Regions from separate parts of the Paenarthrobacter sp. FR1 genome, predicted to be linked through region 1. Evidence: riboswitches for the same ligand, from Rfam matches in the RefSeq annotation. Region 1 holds a riboswitch; the other holds the start of a gene.
What was found. Region 1 has a riboswitch for cyclic di-AMP ahead of ACR30Z_RS04840 (M23 family metallopeptidase). Riboswitches for the same ligand answer to the same signal wherever they lie in the genome.
Positions count from the first base shown of each region.

Region 1 (3,563 bases):
CGTCAAGGGTGGACGTCGACGTGGATTCGCGATCGACATTGGTGTCGGCAGCGTTGGCTGCCACACCGCTGGTCAGGACCAGGCCTGATGCTGCGGCAATAACTGCTGCCTGGCGGCCAACGCCACCGGCGTTGTCGCTGACGGCCTTGGCGATAACGGCAAGCGAGCTGGTCTTGGGGGCCTCAGCGCGATGCCGTGCAACCTTGTTTGCACTGGTCATGATTTTCTCTTTTCGTATCCGCGGGCAGTTGGGGTACACGCGGGTAGTGGGCAGGCCAGCACTTGGGGGCATGCTGGCTTACCCCGAACCGGATGATTTCTAGCGGAGGGTGAAGAAGGAGGACGTACCTGTGGAAGCCGCTGAGTGCAGCAGCGTGCCCTGGCCCGGGTTCAAGGCGCTGATCATCATGCCGTTGCCGACGTAGATGCCCACGTGGGCTCCGCCGTTCTGCATGACGAGGTCGCCGGGAGCAGGGGTGCTGGTGGGCTTCATGGCCGTCCAGGCGTTGACGCGGGGGATGCTGATGCCGGCCTGCGCGTAAACCCACTGGGTGAAGCCTGAGCAATCCCAGCCGTTGGGAGTGGTGCCGCCCCAAACATAGGGGTGGCCAATGCCGGTGTAGGCAATAGCGGCGAGACCGGAAGCGGCGGCGCTGGAAGCAGCGTCCTTGGCTTCGGAGGACTTCGCGGTGACGGCACCCGCGGTTTCCTGTGTGCTGTTTGCCGCCGTGCGCTGGGTGGTCTGCGAAGCACGCTGGACTACCTTGGGGGCTTCCTTGGTGACCACAACGGGGCTCTCAAAGGAAACGGTGGCGGTGGGCTCTGCGGTGACGACTGCCGTGGCGACCAGCTGCTGGGTGCTGGAGGCTTCCGACTTGGTGACGTCGGTGTCCGCTGCCTGTGCCGGCAGGCCGACGCTAAGGACGAGGCCCGAGGCTGCTGCCCATACGGCGGCCTGGCGACCAACAGTTCCGGCGTTGGATGAAACAGCCTTGGAAAGGTTGTTCAAAGGGTTCGTTCGAACCGATTCGGCGCGGTGGCGCGCAGGGGTAGTGCGTGATGACACGAAGGTAGCCTCTCCCAATGCCTGCGAGGTGAGCTGTCGGATTCGGATGGGAGTCATCCGGCCGCGCCGCTTCAAGGAAGCTTTTGCGACTTAACCCCAAGGCCTTCTCTCGAAGACCAGAAGTGGTTCCCCCGCCCCTGCCAGACGATTTATGCGAACGGACCTCGAGTGGTGGCAGAGCTAGGCAATCCACTCAAGTGCACCGGCCCCCTAAAAAGCCGATGCGCTTTGTACGGTACAACAGTTGAACGCGAATGTCACATTCAGGTCACGGGGCGTGTCACGAATGCGAGAGACAACCATCAACTAGCTCAGAGCCAGCCCATGGGGTCGACAACTTCGCCGTTGACCTGAACCTCGAAGTGGAGGTGGCATCCGGTGGAAGCGCCTGTGGTGCCGCTCAGGGCTACGGTGTCGCCACGGTTGACCGTCTGGCCCACCTTGACAGTGAAGGACGACAGGTGGTTGTACGTGGTCTCAAGGCCGTTGCCGTGGTCCACTACCACGCGGTTGCCTCCGCCGTACTCGTGCCAACCTGCGAAAGTGACCTTGCCGGTGGCCGCAGCATGGACGGCTGTGCCGCACTGGGCTACGAAGTCCTGGCCGCGGTGGAAGTCACCGGAACCGCCCGTGAGGGGGCTGATGCGGTAACCAAAGGGTGACGCCGTGGTGAGCGTATCCAAGGGGCTGGCCATGGTGCCAACGGACGAGGCGCGCTGGATGCTTCCGGCGGACTGGGCGCTGAGGAGCTGCTTCAGCTTTCCGTCGGGATCCGCGGCAGTGGCAACGGCGGCGCGGCTGAAGTCGATTTTGGCGGATGCGGCTGCGGAAACCTCGGGCTGGCTCCCGCCGGTGACGGCGAGGGCGGCCTCAGTCTGGCCGGACTCCGAGGTGGCCATGACCGGGCTGGTGGCCGGCAGACCGACAGTCAGGGCAAGTCCGGTGGCGGCAAGCGCTACACCGGCTTTCTGCCCGACGCCACTGGCTGCGGCAAAATCGGCTACCTGGCGCAACGGGCTCTTACGGCGGCGGACCTGACGCTCAGTGTCGCGGGGCCGGATGTCCATAGTGGCGCGGGCTGGCCGCAGCTCAACAGCGGGGCCGGACGCGCGGCGGCGGCCCCTGACGTTCTGCGATGTCAAACTCTGTTCCTCTCTAAAAAGCCTGCGAAGTTAGCTGTCGGATTCGGGTCAGAGAGTTTCAAGACCCGGCCCGCACGAGGCGCTCACGGCACACAGGTATCCCCGGAGGGACTTGCGTAAGTGGGCACTTCTGCTGCGGACTTCACCCCAAGGCTGCTTCTTTAGACAGCCGCTTGTGGTTCCCCCGCCTCTGCCAGTGGTGGGTGACACACCTGATCCGCTGGCAGAGCTCGGCTCCGGATCAGGTAACGCTTTGGTATCAGCGCTAGTAGATAACTATAGGGGATTAAACGCCGTAGTAATAAATTCGTTATCAACAGAAACGCGCGTGTTCCGGGAGGCCCTTATCATCAATAGCGGAAAACCGCAGGTCACACGCCCGCGAAACGTGCGAAAGTGAGGTTTGACACCTGGAACCGATAGCGATCAGCTAAGGGAGACAGCGATCAGCTGAGGGAGACAAAGACGTGCGCGGCAACTTCGGGAGGCAGCTCCAAGGCGCCCTCGATCCCGGGCACGCGGACGGAGATGTACTCGCCCACACGCTCCAAGGACACCGAGGCCCCCGGACGGATTCCGCCCTCGTCCAGCTGGGTGAGCAGTTCGGGCTCCACCTGGATGGGCTCAGCAAGGCGGCTGACCACGACGCGGGAATCGGAAGCGTACCCGTCCATGGCCTGCAGGAGGTTGACGTCAAGCCGCGGGAGGGGTTGGCCGGCCAGGCCGCCAAGTGCTTCCAGTCCTGGAATCGGGTTGCCGTAGGGAGACTCGGTGGGGTGCTCCAGGAGCTCGTACAACCGACGCTCAACGCGCTCACTCATGACATGTTCCCAGCGGCACGCTTCGTCGTGCACGTAGGCCCAGTCAAGACCGATCACGTCCGCCAGGAGGCGCTCGGCAAGGCGGTGCTTGCGCATGACCTCGGTGGCGCGCTTCCGCCCGACCTCGGTCAACTCCAGGTGCCGGTCGTTGGAAACGATCACCAGGCCATCGCGCTCCATGCGTCCGATGGTTTGGGAGACTGTGGGCCCGGAGTGCCGCAGTCGCTCCGCGATGCGGGCCCTGAGAGCCACAATGTTCTCTTCTTCAAGCTCCAAAATGGTCCGAAGATACATCTCAGTGGTATCGATCAGATCCGTCATCCAGCTCAGCTCTCCTCGAACGCAGTTTCTTGCGTAATCTCCACCGTACAGCGTCCCCTGCCAGGGCGTGCGGTGTGCTCTGCCGCCCCATGGACGCCAACCCCCAGCCTAGCTTATTTGGAATTACTCTGGATAATTCCGGTCGCATATGGTTCCTCGGCATTCCACGTGGCGGACTATGACGACCGCAGGTTCCTGCGCCCGGGCGGCGTC
Region 1 covers NZ_JBPFSF010000002.1:26,526-30,088, reverse strand. The annotation lists gene ACR30Z_RS04850 (NlpC/P60 family protein) at 1-220, opposite strand, end outside; gene ACR30Z_RS04845 (C40 family peptidase) at 320-1,066, opposite strand; cyclic di-AMP (ydaO/yuaA leader) riboswitch at 1,071-1,232, opposite strand; gene ACR30Z_RS04840 (M23 family metallopeptidase) at 1,378-2,208, opposite strand; cyclic di-AMP (ydaO/yuaA leader) riboswitch at 2,213-2,424, opposite strand; gene ACR30Z_RS04835 (metal-dependent transcriptional regulator) at 2,655-3,350, opposite strand.

Region 2 (3,563 bases), on a different contig from region 1:
AGGACATCTCCTTGACTGCCACCCAGTTCGAACTCTTGCGCTACCTCATGGAAAACCCCAAACGGGTGGTCAGCAAGGCACAGATCCTGGACCGGGTGTGGGACTACGACTTCGGTGGGCAGGCCAACATCGTGGAGCTCTACATCTCCTACCTGCGCAAGAAGATCGAAGCGAACCATCCGCCCATGATCCACACCATTCGCGGTGCGGGATACGTCATCAAGCCTGCGGACTAAACGTTGAGCACACTTTCAGGAGTGGCCAGGAAGTCGCAGCGCAGTTGGCTCAACCCGTCCACCTGGCACCTTCGCACCCGATTGGTCCTGGTGGCCATGGCCCTGTTGGTAGCGATTTGCGCTGCCGTGGGGGTAGTCAGCTACGCCTCCATGGACATGGTGTTTAACAGGCAGCTCGACAGGCAGTTGGAGCAGGCGTCCAGCCGCGCGAATGACTTCGGCAGGCCGCCGTCGAACTTTCCTTCGTCACCGTCCGGAAGGCCTGACCCGTTGGAGGCCCGGGGCCAGGCCGCTGGAACCCTCAACGCGCGGATCGATGGAACCACCGTGAGGAGCTCGGGCTTGATCGACGCCCAAGGCAATCGCGTTTCACTCTCCGCAGACGACGAGCAGGTCCTGTTGTCGCTCCCCAAGGACAGCCGCCCTGTGGACCGTTCGCTGTCCAACGGCGACTACCGGCTGGTGGCCGTGGACACCTCCGGCGACGTGATCGTGACCGGCCTGCCGCTTGCGGACAAGCAAAGCGCCGAGGCCTCGCTCGTATGGACCATGGTGTGGGTTTCGTTGGGCGGCCTCGTGCTGATTGGCCTGGCAGGCACAGTGATCATTCGGCGGACCATGAGGCCGCTTGAGCAGCTCTCCGAAGTGGCCACGAAGGTTTCCCGGCTGCCTCTCGACGCCGGCGAAGTGGCACTTGCGGTGCGCGTACCGCCGTCGGCCTCCCATCCCGGAACGGAAGTGGGCAGCGTTGGCCACGCCCTGAATCAAATGCTGAATAACGTGGCCAGTGCGCTGGAAGCCCGTCAGGAAAGCGAAACCAAGGTCCGCCAGTTCGTGGCGGACGCCTCGCATGAGCTTCGTACACCGCTGACCGCTATCCGCGGCTACACAGAACTGCTGCGGATGACCGAAAACTTCACCGATGACGGCCGGAAATCCCTGGCACGGGTCCAAAGCCAATCCGAACGGATGACCACGCTGGTGGAGGACCTCCTCCTGCTCGCAAGGTTGGACGAGGGTCAACCAGTAAAGGTCTCGGACGTTGACCTGACGCAGCTGGTGATCGAGACAGTGAGTGATGAGAAAGTCATGGCCCCGGAGCACATCTGGCAGCTTCAGCTCCCGGACGAACCCATCACAGTGAGGGGTGACGCCACACAATTGCACCAGGTACTGGCCAACCTGCTGTCCAACGCCCGCAAACACACCGATGCCGGCACCACCGTGGTCACCGGAGTCATGCTCTCCGCCGATGGCAGCGCAGTGGTTACGGTAACCGACAACGGACCGGGCATTCCGGAGGATTTCCAGAGCCGGATCTTCTCCCGCTTTGCCCGCGCTGACGCCGCCAGGTCGGGATCGGAGGGCACCTCCGGGTTGGGCCTGTCCATCGTGGAATCCATTGTGGAAGCGCATGGTGGCAGCGTTGAAGTGACCTCCCGTCCAGGGCGTACGGAATTCGCCCTCCGCCTGCCCGCCGTCAGCAACGAGCGCGTGTAACGAATCCGGCAAGGCGACTCACCGGGATGGTGATCTCTGTTACCTAAATGTGACTTCTGGGGAAACCTCCTGTACCGTCGAAAGGGTGGGTCGCCCCAACTGACCCGCATCCGGGATGCGCCGAGCTCTGCCACTTCCCGGAGTCCGTTCTTCTTCGAGGCAGAGACGGGGGACCCAGAGTCTCCGGGCCCAGGCATTTATTGCCGGCCCTTGGGGTGAAGCCGCAGCGTGATGCGCGGCCGGATGACCTCATCCGAACCCGACAGCTAACTCCGCAGGCGCTGAGAGGTAATCACAAACATGTCTGAATTTAATGATCAGACGCGCCCTTCCGCGCGTCACCGCGACGAACACGACGCACCGCTGACCAAGTCGCAGGCAGTCCTTAAGAACGCAGCCCGCCAGGGCAAGTCCGGCCACCGCATGTCGGTTGTTGCCGGTGTTGTGGCCGCCGCACTGGGCGTTGCATCCCTCGGCACGGCCGCCAACGCAGCGTTGACCCTCCCCGAGGCGAGCCGCGTCGCAGAGACCCAGGCGAACGCCCGGATCAGCACCAACAAGTCTGCTGAAATCTCCGCCTCCATGAACGCTGCCGCCGAAAAGGGTGCAGCCGACCGGGCCGCTGCAGACAAGGTAGCCGCTGAAAAGGCGGCCGCAGAGAAGGCTGCCGCCGACCAGGCTGCCGCTGAAAAGGCCGCTGCGGAGAAGGCTGCCGCCGACCAGGCTGCCGCTGAAAAGGCCGCCGCTGACGCTGCTGCCAAGCAAGCTGCCGACGCCGCTGCTGCCGCTGCCGCCGCAGAGGCTGCAGCAGCCGCTGCCGCCCCCAAGGCCGTGGACGATCCCGCAGCCGCCAAGGCCTACGCTGCAAGCATCCTGGGCAACTACGGCTGGGGTCCGGGTGAAATGACTGCCCTGAACACGCTGTGGGAGAAGGAGTCCAACTGGAGGACCACTGCCACGAACGCCTCGAGCGGCGCATACGGCATCGTCCAGTCCCTGCCGGCTTCCAAGATGGCCACGGCCGGTGCCGACTGGCAGACCAACTACCAGACCCAGATCAAGTGGGGCCTGAACTACATCAAGGAACGCTACGGATCCCCGTCGGCTGCCCTGGGCTTCCACTTGGCGAACAACTGGTACTAAGCCAAGCTGTTTGATTGCCGCCCCGGCTTCCGCCGTTTGCCTCAGTTCTTACTGGAGCGGATGGCGGGAACCGGGGCGGCTTCTTTCGTTTTCACAGGTGCTCGCCGGGGCTCACAGTAGTGCCACAGCTTCCGCCTAAAGCCCTCATAATCGGTGGCCGCATTCTGGAAACATGACGCTCACAGATCCAGCCACCAGCGCTCTGCCACGGCGGACTCATTCCGCTCGCTTGCGTGGCGGGCCAGCGGCGCTCCAGCAACCACAGCGCCGTCCCGTTGACACCAATGTCATGGTTCCGGTCCTGGACGTCACCCTCCCCGTCTACAACGAAGAAGCCCGCCTGGAACACAGCCTTCGCCAACTGCACGGGCACCTGACGGACTCCTTTCCCCACACATTCCGAATCACCGTGGCGGACAATGCCAGCACCGACAGCACGCTGAGGATCGCCGAACGCCTGGCACGCGAACTCCCTGAACTGTTAGTGGTCCGTTTTCAGGAGCGGGGCCGTGGGAACGCCTTGCGCCGCGTGTGGCAGTCGTCGCCGTCGCCCGTGCTTGCCTACATGGAAGCGGATCTGTCCACTGACCTCTCGGCCTTGGCTCCCCTCGTGGCACCGCTGATCTCCGGCCACTCGGACCTCGCCATCGGCACACGGCTGGCACCGAGCGCCTGCGTCACCCG
Region 2 covers NZ_JBPFSF010000014.1:105,383-108,945, forward strand. The annotation lists gene ACR30Z_RS21045 (response regulator transcription factor) at 1-236, shown strand, start outside; gene ACR30Z_RS21050 (HAMP domain-containing sensor histidine kinase) at 240-1,736, shown strand; cyclic di-AMP (ydaO/yuaA leader) riboswitch at 1,869-2,029, shown strand; gene ACR30Z_RS21055 (hypothetical protein) at 2,037-2,879, shown strand; gene ACR30Z_RS21060 (dolichyl-phosphate beta-glucosyltransferase) at 3,052-3,563, shown strand, end outside.
Region 2: linked by a shared signal. The riboswitch ahead of ACR30Z_RS21055 (hypothetical protein) and the one ahead of ACR30Z_RS04840 (M23 family metallopeptidase) in region 1 are both predicted to bind cyclic di-AMP.